One region of the Bacillus sp. FJAT-45350 genome, then DNA from elsewhere that is predicted to be linked to it. Evidence: riboswitches for the same ligand, from Rfam matches in the RefSeq annotation. Region 1 holds a riboswitch; each other region holds the start of a gene.

Region 1 (3,197 bases):
TTATATTTACATACCGACCATGGTGTTCATTCGTTATATATTAAATCTGAACCAGTTCAATTTATTGAATCATTTCGCCTTCTAAAGAAAGGCTATTAAGATAAATGTTAGACAGATACGATATTCTTGTTCAGTTTAACTATTTCTTCATCCCCAAAGATAGGAAAACAATTAGGAATAGTATCTTGAAAACCTTCTAATTCTACTTCAGATATAGTTATAACCCAAACCAATCTTTCTCCATTACAATAAACTTGTTCTATCTTATGATTAAACTGTTGAAGCTTTTCCTTTAACGGTTTTTCTTCATCTTTATTAGAAAATAAAAGTAATCTCGTCTCGTCAAAATTATTATTTTGTATTGGGGCTTGTAGCTTTACTAAATGACTACTTTTATTGTGAAAGTGAAAAACAAAATCCTCTATCATACTATTCGCCGTTGGCTTCTTTCCTGCACCAGGACCAGTAAAGCTCAAATTGTCGAACCACTCACTAACTACTTGAACAGCATTTGATACACTTTTTATATGTGAAAAACTATGATTCTTCGTTACAAATGCTGGTGCAACACTCCCTTTAATTGTTCCGTTAATCTTCTTGGCTTCCCCAATTAATTTAATCGTAAGCCCTAGTTCCTCTGCAATTGTCACTTTCCATTTTTCGATCTTTGTGATACCAGTGCGTCGTACATTGTATTCCTCAGGCCATTCGCCAAAACAGAGGCGGCTGAGTATTCGAATTTTGTACCAACTGTCAAATCCCTCGATATCATCTGTCGGGTCAGCCTCTGCAAAACCAAGCTCTTGTGCCTCAGTTAAAGCCTCCTCAAACCCTTTTCCCTTTTCATTCATTTCCGTTAGTATGTAATTTGTCGTTCCATTAAGAATTCCTAAAACTTTATGAATAGGGCTCGTAGCTAAATTAGCCTTTAGGGCATTAACAATTGGTATACCTCCAGCAACTGTTGCCTCATATCCTAAAAACGTATCATGTTCATTTGCTAATTCCTCTAATTCCTTCCCATGCTTTGCAACTAACTCTTTATTAGCAGTAATCACAGGAATACCTCTATTTAAAAAACTAGAAACATAGTCCTTTGCTGGTATCGTTCCTCCAATTGCTTCAAATACTAAATCATACTCTTCCTTAAAAAAATCTTCTTCATTATCTGTAAGGAGCGTCTTATCGATAGATAACTCTCTTTCCTTTTCACGATTACTTACTAAGATTTTAGTTATACTAATCTCTTGCTGTAATAAGCTTTCTAACGTCGAACGAGTTTCTTCTATTCTCTCATATACTCCAGTCCCAACTGTTCCAAATCCAATTAAACCTACTGATAACATTATTACTCCTCCTTGATGAACGTGTTTATAGTGTTTCTTGAAAAAAGAAAAAACCTTTCCAGATAAGGAAAGGTTTCTCACGCCTCACTTATCTCTCAGAACTAGATAGCTCTGCTGAAATTAGCACCTTTGTTTGATCCAAACAGGTTGCTGGGCGTCATCGGGTCAGTCCCTCAGCCTCTCTTGATAAGTTCTATATAATTTTTTTAAAACGTCATGTCTTGATGTAGATTATATGTTTTGAAAATTAGAAAGTCAATATTTTTTCAATTATGCGTTAACTTTTTTCTCTTCTTTCCTTGGAACAATTGATAAGTTTAATTCTTTTAATTGAGCTTCACTTACTTCACCTGGTGCATTCGTTAATAAGCAGCTAGCACTTGCTGTTTTAGGGAATGCAATTGTATCACGTAAGTTTGTTTTTCCCGCTAGTAACATAATTAGACGGTCTAAACCTAGTGCAATCCCACCATGTGGAGGTGTACCGTATTCAAATGCATCTAGAAGGAATCCAAATTGCTCTTTTGCCTCTTCAGGAGTAAATCCTAATGCAGAGAACATTTTTTCTTGTACATCACGTTGATAAATACGTTGTGAACCTCCACCAAGCTCATAACCATTAAGAACAAGGTCATATGCTTCTGCACGAACTTTACCTGGTTCTTTATCTAGTAAATCAAGGTCTTCTACTTTCGGACTTGTGAACGGATGGTGTAGTGCCACATAACGTTTTCCGTCTTCATCATATTCAACAAGTGGGAAGTCTACTACCCAAAGGAAGTTGAATTTGCTGTTATCGATAAGTCCTAGCTCTTTACCAAACTTCAAACGAAGAGCTCCAAGGCTATCCCATACAACTTGCTTCTTATCAGCTCCGAAGAATAATAAATCTCCTGGTTCGGCATTTAGCTCCTTGCGAATCGCAGCTGTCTCTTCTTCGTTAAAGAACTTCGCAATTGGCCCTTTTAGCTCGTCTTCTTCGACTTTTAACCAAGCTAAACCTTTTGCTCCATAAATAGCAACAAAGTCTGCTAACTCATCGATCTCTTTACGAGACATTTTCGTTGCAACACCTTTTACATTTAATCCTTTAACAATTCCGCCGTTTGCAACGGCACTAGTAAACACTTTAAAGTTACTATCTTTGACGATATCAGAGAGCTCCACAAGCTCCATGTCGAAACGAGTATCAGGCTTGTCTGAGCCATAACGGTTCATCGCATCATCGTACGTCAAACGTTGGAATGGAAGCTGTACATCTATACCTTTTGTTTCTTTTAAAACATTTACCATCATTTCTTCCATCATTGAAATTAAATCTTCTTTATCCATGAAAGAAGTTTCGATATCGACTTGAGTGAACTCAGGCTGACGGTCAGCACGTAAATCTTCATCACGGAAACAGCGTACAATTTGATAATAACGCTCAAAGCCTGAAACCATTAATAACTGCTTAAATAGTTGTGGTGATTGAGGCAATGCATAAAACTCTCCATGGTGTACACGACTTGGAACTAAATAATCACGTGCTCCTTCTGGTGTACTTTTTGTTAGCATTGGTGTTTCAATCTCTAGGAAACGATTGTTATCTAAGTAATCACGAATCATTTTTGTTGTTTTATGACGTAGCATAAAAGTTTCCTGCATGTCTGGACGGCGAAGATCTAAATAACGGTATCTTAAACGAATATCTTCCGAAGCATCCGTACCTTCTTCAATTTGGAATGGAAGAGCTTTCGAAGCATTTAAAATTGTAATTTTATTAACATGAACTTCTACCGTTCCTGTTGGAATCTTTTCATTAATTGTCTCATCGTCACGCTTTACAACTGTTCCTTCAACATCTAATAC
Region 2 (3,197 bases), on a different contig from region 1:
ATCGGTATGGACGAAAAAAAATCATATTTATTGGTGCAATCTTTACAGCAGCTAGTTTATTATTACGGGCGATTCTGGTGACAGAGTCTTCACTATTATATACAGCATTTATGACAGGACTGTTTATGGCCTGTATTCAAGTAGCTTCTATACCATTGTTAGCTGAGAACTCTACAGAGAAGGAACGAGTACACTTATTTAGTTTTAACTTTGCGGTTATTATGGTGGCTAATGTCATTGGTAATGCTTTAGGTGGAGGCTTAACAGATTTATTTCAATTTGTATTTACAATTGACACTCTTACAAGTGTAAGAATTACGTTATTAATTGGTTCTATCTTCTTCTTTGCGGCATTGTGGCCAATATTGAAAATCTGTGAAACTCGTAAGTTGAAAACAGAAAAATCAGCAGCAAGCTCTTTAAAAAAGTTAGTCACTACGCATAAATCTGGAATTAAAATTATAGCGTTATTTGCGGTAGCTCAAATTTTGATTGGTTTTGGTTCTGGTCTTGTGATACCTTATTTAAACATTTATTTTACTGACCGGTTTGAAATTAGCAAATCTCTTGTTGGGCTAATTCTTTCCCTTGGCCAGGGTATGACGGCGGTCGCATTTATGATTGGTCCTGCTGTAGTTCAGCGGTTTGGTGAAGTAAAAGCGGTTGTCATATTGCAATTGTCATCATTGCCTTTCTTATTATTAACTGCTTACACAGAAAACCTCTGGATTGCTGTGATTGGTTTTCTGTTTCGACAGGCATTAATGAATGCTGGAAACCCTATTCAAATGTCGTTAATGATGAGAAGTGTTGATGATTCAATAAAAGGGTTAACAAACTCAGTAGGACAGATGGTCTTCCAATTGGGCTGGGCTGTCATGGGTCCTGTTTCGATGACCATTGTTATGCTTCATGGCTCTTATTATGGCTATGCTATCGTTTTTTCGATTACGGGAGCTCTTTACTTAATTGGTTCAATTTACTTCTTTTTGGTCTTTCGTCGTTATGACAATGATCAAGGGAAAAAAAAGGTGCGAAAGGTGTCGTAAAAAAGAGAAAAAACCGTTGACACTAAAAGATTGTCCATGCTATGATTCATTCATGAAATTAAACATTAATTAAATGTAACTCTTATCATGAGAGGTGGAGGGACTGGCCCGATGAAACCCAGCAACCTTAAACATGTATTGACATGTTTAGTAAGGTGCTAAATCCTACAAAGCAAATTGCTTTGAAAGATGAGAGAAAGGCTCAGATACGCTACTAAACCTTTCTGCTCATGATGATGACGGGAAGGTTTTTTTAATCTCTAAAGTCAAGTGTAGTTAGCTTATATAATCCAGTTGTAGATATATAGTTATATTTGTCGAAATTTTGAGATTTTCTTATATTTAATTATGGGTATTTCAATGTGTATACTAAGTGTTAGATTACTAGATATGAAAGAGAGATAGTAGTAAATAGAGAAAAAGATAAGGGTGTTTACATTGATAAGTTTAAGTCAAATCAGGAAAGTGTTCCAAACACGAGATGGAACGGTTACTGCTATTGATCGAATTAACCTTGATATTAACGAAGGTGAAATTTTTGGAATAATCGGATATAGCGGTGCGGGTAAAAGTACGCTTATTAGAATGCTTAACAACTTGGAACGGCCTACAGAAGGAACCGTTTCTATTGCAGGGAAGAATCTATCATCAATGACTGGGCAAGAGCTTAGAAAAGCCCGACAAGAAATTAGTATGATTTTTCAACACTTCAATTTACTCTGGTCTCGAACTGTACGAGAAAATATTTCATTCCCTCTTGAAATTGCGGGTGTTAAAAAAAATGACCGTGAAAAGAGAGTAAAAGAATTAATACAGCTTGTTGGTCTAGAGGGGCGCGGTGACTCTTATCCTTCTCAATTAAGTGGAGGACAAAAACAAAGAGTTGGTATTGCAAGAGCACTCGCAAATAATCCAAAAGTTCTTTTGTGTGACGAGGCAACGTCGGCACTAGACCCAAAGACGACAGATTCAATTCTTGATTTACTAGTAGATATTAATAAAAAGCTAGGATTAACGATTGTCTTAATAACGCATGAAATGCATGTGATTAGAAAGATATGTAACCGAGTTGCTGTTATTGAAGCAGGTAACATTGCTGAACAAGGACCAGTATTAGAAGTTTTTAGACAACCGAAAGCTGATATTACGAAGGAGTTTGTAAAGCAAATTACAGAACCTGAAGAAACGAAAGACTCCTTACAACTTAAAGAATCTGGTCAAGTTGTCCAGTTAACTTTTGTAGGGGATGAAACAGAACGTCCATTAATCACACAATTGATTCGTCAATTTGATGTTGAGGTTAATATATTGCAAGGGAAAATTTCTCAAACTCAGGATGGTTCTTACGGAACACTCTTTATCCATATTGATGGAAGTGAAGATGAACTTTCAAAAGCGATTTCATTTATAAGGGAACAGCAAGTTGAAGTGGAGGTGATTGATCGATGAATCAATTATTTCCGAACATCAGATGGGAACGAGTGTGGGAAGCGACATTAGAGACGTTTTATATGTCGTTCGTATCCGTTATACTAACTGCATTTTTTGGCCTAATTTTAGGTTTGTTATTATTCCTTACAGCTAAGGGTAACCTTTGGCAAAATCAAGTGGTTCATGTAATTACAGCAGCATTTGTAAATGTGTTTCGTTCAGTTCCATTCATTATATTAATTATATTGTTAATTCCATTTACGAAGTTTTTTGTTGGCTCGATTTTCGGATGGAAGGCAGCAGTACCAGCATTGGTTGTTGGTGCAGCACCATTTTATGCGAGAATGGTTGAAATCGCACTTCGAGAAATTGATAAAGGGGTTATCGAAGCTTCTCAATCTATGGGGGCTAGTCATTTGGAGATTATTTGGAAGGTTTTACTTCCAGAATCAAAGCCAGCTCTAACTTCAGGTATTACAGTTACAGCAATTGCGCTCGTTAGTTATACAGCAATGGCAGGTGTAATTGGAGCAGGTGGTCTAGGTTATTTAGCATTTATGGATGGATTCCAGAGAAATCAATGGGATTATGTATGGGTAGCTACCATTGCCATTCTACTGATTGTTTATGTCATTCAGTTGGTTGGGGATTGGTTTACAAATAAAACAGATAAACGATAATAGGGGGCAAATAAGATGAAAAAGTTTTTTAGTTTTC
Region 3 (3,197 bases), on a different contig from region 1:
GGCTCTATCGTATTAGACGGAGCAGAAGTTGGTGAAGGAGCCTTTATCGGAGCAGGAAGTCTAGTACCACAAGGTAAGAAAATTCCACCAAACTCCCTTGCCTTCGGAAGACCTGCCAAAGTCGTTAGAGAATTAAACGACGAAGACCGAAAAGACATGGCAAGAATCAGACGAGAATATGTGGAGAAGGGGCAGTGGTATAAGAGCCTTCAGAAGAAATAATTATGAGTTATGAGTTATGAATTAAATGGCAAAATTCGAATTGCTAATTGCTAATGGCAAATTGGAATTCTTAAAGCTTGGCTGACTTATTTAGCCAAGCTTTTATTTTTTGGCTTCATTCCCTACTCACTTTAATTGTGCTTGAATTGCCATATTAATTTGCAATTCTAAATTTGCAATTTATAACTCATAACTCATCATTCATAATTGAACGAAAAAGAATCCTACCGGCACTATGGTAGGATTCTTTTTCGTTCTTAAGATAGCGCTTGCTCTCTCAATGCTTTTGCTTTATCTGTTTGTTCCCATGGAAGTTCAACATCAGTTCGACCAAAGTGTCCGTATGCTGCTGTTTGCTTGTAAATCGGACGCCGTAAGTCTAGCATTTTAATGATTCCTGCGGGACGTAAGTCAAAGTTATTACGAACAACTTCTACTAATACTTCCTCAGAAACCTTTCCTGTTTCAAATGTATCAATTGAAATTGATACTGGTTGCGCTACACCAATAGCATACGCAAGCTGTACTTCACACTTATCTGCCAGTCCAGCTGCAACGATGTTTTTCGCTACATAACGTGCTGCATACGCTGCTGAGCGGTCCACTTTTGTAGGATCCTTACCAGAGAATGCACCGCCGCCATGACGAGCATAACCGCCATACGTATCAACAATAATTTTACGTCCTGTTAGACCAGCATCCCCTTGAGGTCCACCGATAACAAAACGACCAGTTGGATTAATAAAGTATTTTGTGTTCTCGTCAATTAAATGAGAAGGAACAACAGGATGAATTACATGTTCTTTAATATTACGTTGAATCTGCTCTAATGAGATTTCTGGATGATGTTGTGTAGAAACAACGATTGTTTCTACACGAACAGGCTCCCCGTCTTCATCGTATTCAACAGTCACTTGCGTTTTTCCATCAGGGCGAAGATACGGAAGAATATCCTCTTTACGTACCTCGGCTAAACGACGGGAGATTTTGTGTGCTAATGAAATCGGTAACGGCATTAACTCATCTGTTTCATTATTTGCATAACCAAACATTAACCCCTGATCACCTGCACCGATAGCATCTATTTCTTCGTCTGACATTTGTCCTTCACGCGCTTCTAATGCTTTATCAACACCTTGTGCAATATCAGCTGATTGCTCATCAATTGACGTTAATACCGCACAAGTCTCTGAATCAAATCCATACTTTGCACGTGTATAGCCAATATCCTTTACTGTTTCACGTACGATTTTCGGGATGTCCACATATGTACTCGTTGTAATCTCACCAGCAACAAGAACAAGTCCTGTAGTTACAGATGTTTCACAAGCAACACGAGCATTCGGGTCATTTCTCAAAATTTCATCAAGTATCGCATCTGAAATTTGGTCACAAATTTTATCCGGGTGACCCTCAGTTACTGACTCTGATGTAAATAAACGTCGACTTCTTTTCTTTTCCATTAATTTGTACCCTCCTTTGCACAGTCCTATTATTTTCATTATATAGGATGTACGAAAATTTGATACGGCACTCATTCCCACTAAAAAATTGTGAGTAAACCTGGCAGATGTGTATCATAAAGAAAACAGGAATAAGGATCACTTATCTAAAGTGTTATCTAATATCAGCCCTCTTTATGCGCTAGGGAACCTAAATCTCCCCTTATTCGCGAAAAAACCCTTTTCCATATTGAGAAAAAGGGTAATATAGTCACCTTTCGCCTCTTATCGGTCAAGACAAATGTCTTGCAGGTTAGCACCTTACCATCTATATCTAGATGTAGGTTGCTGGGTTTCATAGGGCCTGTCCCTCCACCAACTCGGGATAAGAGTATCCGTTCGCGACATATCATAACGTAGTTAAACAAAGATGTCAACCTTTACTAGTTGACATCTTTGTAGTTTTAGGATGTGCAATTGGATTGCTAACTCCTAGTGCTACCGATTAATTTAAGTTAATATTTTTTAGGGATATTAAAGGCGTTTCCAAACACAGTCACTAACGCTGAAACTACTGCTGAAACCGTAGCAATATCATACATTGATACGTCAGGCACACCAGTTTCTTCCTTATTATATACATACTTTTTACTTAGTCTTATCATATATCTTCTTTATAGGAAGACACACGGTACCACTCAATTTTTAGAATGAAAGTTTCATATCGTTAATAAAAGTTGCATTACTTATTTATCAAATTTCATAATTAAAAGAACAAGACTTTTTGAACAACCTTTAGTAGACTTAATCTGAGCGTTGTCTACACTCTTTTCTCAATATTTAAGAGTTAGTCACATAAATTCAAATATTAGTATAGACTATTTAATATAATGTGTTATACTAATTCCATTAAGAAATTCATTCATACTATCTAATAATCTATAAATAATAAAAGAAAATTTTTGAAGAAAGGGTTTTGTTGCCATGAGTACAGTTAGTTTTGCAACCGAATTAGAGCAAATTTTAAAAGGAGATAATGTTCTTTTAGATCTTCCAGCTTCAAAATTAGTTGAGAAATCACTAATGAGAGAAGAAGGTACACTTACAGCAACGGGTGCCCTTAGTGTATCAACAGGAACATATACAGGACGTTCTCCTAAAGATAAATATATTGTAATGGAAGACTCTATTAAAGACAAAATTGATTGGGGCGACGTGAACCAACCGATCGAAAAAGAGGTATTCACAAACCTATATCATAAAGTTATTAACTACCTAGGTAACAGAGAAGAGTTATTTGTTTCTCGTGCCTTTGCAGGTGCTGACCCTAATTACCGTTTATCAATTCAAGTAATTAATGAATTTGCATGGCATAACCTTTTCGCTGGTCAATTATTCATTCGTCCAACTGAAGAAGAATTAAAAACACACAATACAGATTTCTCAGTTATCTATGCACCTAATTTTAAAGCAGACCCTGCTGTAGATGGTACTCGTTCTGAAACATTTATCATGGTTTCTTTTGAAGAAAGA
Region 4 (3,197 bases), 210 kb from region 1:
TCATTACTAGCTGTTGTCGGTTGTTCTCGTAGTCGAACATTATTCGTTGTAATTGTTGCTCTTTCACCTTTTTTGAGAAAATGTTTACTCTCTGTTAATTTAGCAGACGTAGTAACATCTTTAGTGAATGTAATATTATTGCTACTATTCGAGTCATATTGAAAATGACTACTATCTAAAGGTAGTTCAGTTAACGTTACCAAGCTACGATTTGCAATGACATCGAATACTTTTTCTTGGTATGCCTTGCGATTTCGTTCGCCAGTAGCTTGTACGATAGGACTATTTAGAGGTTTTATTCCATTATATGCCATTACAGAGAAATACCAATGTTCAATGATATGTCTTTCATGTCCGTTAATCTTCGGTAAGTCACCTCTAGCAAACATAGAATCTAGCATTTCCACGCCTGATTTAATGTTATACACAATATCATTTTTTAATCTTTCTTGATCATAATCTTGATACAGTGTAATCTGCATAATTCCAATGCCACCATCGTCTGTAATGATTGGGGTACCATCTGGATGAAATTGTCTCCAGTTACCACTTTCTACTTCTGCAATCCCTTTTACAATTTCCGGTGGAACATTGTAGTCCAGTGCTGTTTCTGTTAGTAAACAGTTTACTGTCTGATAATCTGGATTCACACCAGGTTGGGCGCTATATCCACATTTTTCTTCAATCGATGAGTTTGCTAAACTATTAGTAGGAAAAAGAAATAATAATAGTATAGCAAGGACGATGTAAGAATGATGGCCACTATTAAATAGTTGTTTCATTGATGCAACCCTCCATAAATTCTTAGTGATTATATTACTCTAGTATAATAGAAAAAGGGACTATATGATACATTAAAACAAAAATTGGTAATATTGGCTTTGTAAAAGAGTAGAGCTAATAAAAGATAGAAAGGACGTTTTGTTATTACAAAACAAAGAGGTGCCCAACCCTAGCCTCTTAATTAATAGAACTGATTTAGTTTTTTAGAAAATAAATAATAAATAGTTTATTTGTTGTAGTATCAATAATGAAAGCGCTCTTTTGTGTATTAAAGCGAAAAAACGATATTGACAACCTGATTACTTGGTTATATTATCAACTTAACAATTTTATAAAAATAACTTATCAAGAGCGACTGAGGGACAGGCCCGGTGAAGTCCAGCAACCTCCAAATTATGGGATGGTGCTAACTCCTGCAGAATAATTAACTTATTCTGAAAGATAAGGCTATAATGTGCGTGATATTAGGCCTCTTTCAGATGAAGGGGTCTATTTTTTTACAAAATCTAAGAATTTGGGATTAATTTAATTAATTTTAGGAGGGACTACGTTTTGATTGAGGTAACAGATTTAGTTAAAGAATATAAAACAAAAAAAACAACCGTAATGGGAGTAGACCATGTCTCTCTAACTGTAAATAAAGGAGAGGTATTTGGAATTGTCGGTTATAGTGGGGCTGGAAAAAGCTCACTATTACGCTGTTTAAATTTATTAGAGAAACCGACATCAGGTGAAATTAAGATTGATGGAATGGAGTTAACAAAGTTAAATAAAAAATCCTTAAGAGAAGCTAGGCAAAAAATTGGAATGATATTTCAACACTTTTATTTAATCAGTTCAAAAACAATTTTTGAAAATATAGCGATCGCGTTAAAAGCTGCTGGGAAACCTAAAGCTGAGATAAATAAAAAAGTGACAGAATTATTAGAAATGGTAGGGTTATCAAACAAAAGTGGTCATTATCCTGCACAACTTAGTGGGGGACAAAAGCAGAGGGTTGGCATAGCGAGGGCGCTTGCTAACGACCCTCAAGTACTACTATGTGATGAAGCTACTTCTGCACTAGACCCAAATACAACAAAATCAATTTTGTCCCTATTAAAAAAGATTAATAGAGAACTTGGGTTAACCATCGTGTTAATTACACATGAAATGGAAGTAGTAAAGGAAATCTGTGATCGTATGGCAGTAATGGAAGATGGACGGATTATTGAAGAAGGCACTGTATATGAATTGTTTGCTTCTCCTACACAACAGTTGACAAGGGATTTCATTAATAGTGTTTTACAATTTGAACTACCATCACAGTTAATAGAAAAACGTAAAGGTACGATTGTGAAAGTTCAATTTAAAGGAGCAATAGCAGAAGAATCTGTTATTTCAGATGTTTTTAAGCAGTTTCAAGTGAATGGGAATATTCTACATGGAAAGATTGAGTACATAAAAGAAGTACCTCTAGGGATTTTTATTATGGAGCTTATTGGAGAGCATTCTGAAGTAGAACGGGCTATTGAAGTAATCCGAACACGTACTGAAAATTTGGAGGTAATTGCAGATGCTATTAGAAACGCTAGTTAATTTACTTCCAGAAATGAACAAAGCATTTCTTGAGACGGTACTTATGGTATCTATTGCACTAAGTGTTGCATTGGTTTTTGGATTACCACTTGGAATCTTGTTATTTGTCACCGATAAAGGACTTTTTCTAGAAAACACATTTATTAAGAGTGTTGTGGGATTTTTTGTAAATTTAATTCGTTCTATTCCATTTATCATATTACTCGTTGCTCTTTTACCTTTAACGCAATTGATAGCAGGAACAACAATTGGACCAAAAGCCGCCTCGGTTTCTTTATCAGTAGCGGCAATTCCGTTTTTTGCAAGATTGGTTGAGTCATCTTTACGTGAAATTGATAAAGGCGTTATTGAAGCAGTTGTTTCTGTAGGTGCTACACCGTGGATGATTATTAAGGATGTTCTCCTTCCAGAAGCGCGACCAGGACTTATTCAGGGCGTAACGATAACTACGATTAGCCTTGTGGGGTATTCTGCTATGGCTGGAATTGTTGGCGGTGGAGGGATAGGGGATCTTGCTATTCGTTTTGGATACTATCGTTACGATGACACCGTTATGTTAACAACAATCATTGTTTTAATCTGTATTGTACAAATTCTACAATTCACTGGTGATCGAGTTGCTAGATTTGTTGATAAAAAATAAAAGAAGAGAAAAAGGGGAAATTGAATATGAAAAAGCTAGTTTTATTATCTATTATTCTACTGCTAGGAATACTATCTGCTTGTGGTGGAAATGAAGAAGCAACATCTGATGTTAGTGAAGAGCCTGTTGAAGAAAAGAAGGAATTAGTAATCGGAGCAACATCTGGCCCTTATGCAGATATGGTAAGTAATGC

The links. Region 1 has a riboswitch for S-adenosylmethionine ahead of CD003_RS12400 (homoserine dehydrogenase). Riboswitches for the same ligand answer to the same signal wherever they lie in the genome.
Region 2: linked by a shared signal. The riboswitch ahead of CD003_RS17360 (methionine ABC transporter ATP-binding protein) and the one ahead of CD003_RS12400 (homoserine dehydrogenase) in region 1 are both predicted to bind S-adenosylmethionine.
Region 3: linked by a shared signal. The riboswitch ahead of metK (methionine adenosyltransferase) and the one ahead of CD003_RS12400 (homoserine dehydrogenase) in region 1 are both predicted to bind S-adenosylmethionine.
Region 4: linked by a shared signal. The riboswitch ahead of CD003_RS13365 (methionine ABC transporter ATP-binding protein) and the one ahead of CD003_RS12400 (homoserine dehydrogenase) in region 1 are both predicted to bind S-adenosylmethionine.

The regions. Positions count from the first base shown of each region.
Region 1 covers NZ_NISU01000001.1:2,449,339-2,452,535, forward strand. The annotation lists gene CD003_RS12395 (hypothetical protein) at 1-99, shown strand, start outside; gene CD003_RS12400 (homoserine dehydrogenase) at 108-1,346, opposite strand; SAM riboswitch class I at 1,432-1,539, opposite strand; gene aspS (aspartate--tRNA ligase) at 1,617-3,197, opposite strand, start outside.
Region 2 covers NZ_NISU01000002.1:163,235-166,431, forward strand. The annotation lists gene CD003_RS17355 (MFS transporter) at 1-1,049, shown strand, start outside; SAM riboswitch class I at 1,129-1,245, shown strand; gene CD003_RS17360 (methionine ABC transporter ATP-binding protein) at 1,488-2,498, shown strand; gene CD003_RS17365 (methionine ABC transporter permease) at 2,495-3,160, shown strand; gene CD003_RS17370 (MetQ/NlpA family ABC transporter substrate-binding protein) at 3,176-3,197, shown strand, end outside.
Region 3 covers NZ_NISU01000002.1:256,675-259,871, reverse strand. The annotation lists gene CD003_RS17870 (gamma carbonic anhydrase) at 1-222, shown strand, start outside; gene metK (methionine adenosyltransferase) at 480-1,685, opposite strand; SAM riboswitch class I at 1,947-2,056, opposite strand; gene CD003_RS22095 (HpcH/HpaI aldolase/citrate lyase family protein) at 2,180-2,281, opposite strand; gene pckA (phosphoenolpyruvate carboxykinase (ATP)) at 2,649-3,197, shown strand, end outside.
Region 4 covers NZ_NISU01000001.1:2,660,727-2,663,923, reverse strand. The annotation lists gene CD003_RS13370 (stalk domain-containing protein) at 1-782, opposite strand, end outside; SAM riboswitch class I at 1,123-1,231, shown strand; gene CD003_RS13365 (methionine ABC transporter ATP-binding protein) at 1,336-2,361, shown strand; gene CD003_RS13360 (methionine ABC transporter permease) at 2,339-3,004, shown strand; gene CD003_RS13355 (MetQ/NlpA family ABC transporter substrate-binding protein) at 3,031-3,197, shown strand, end outside.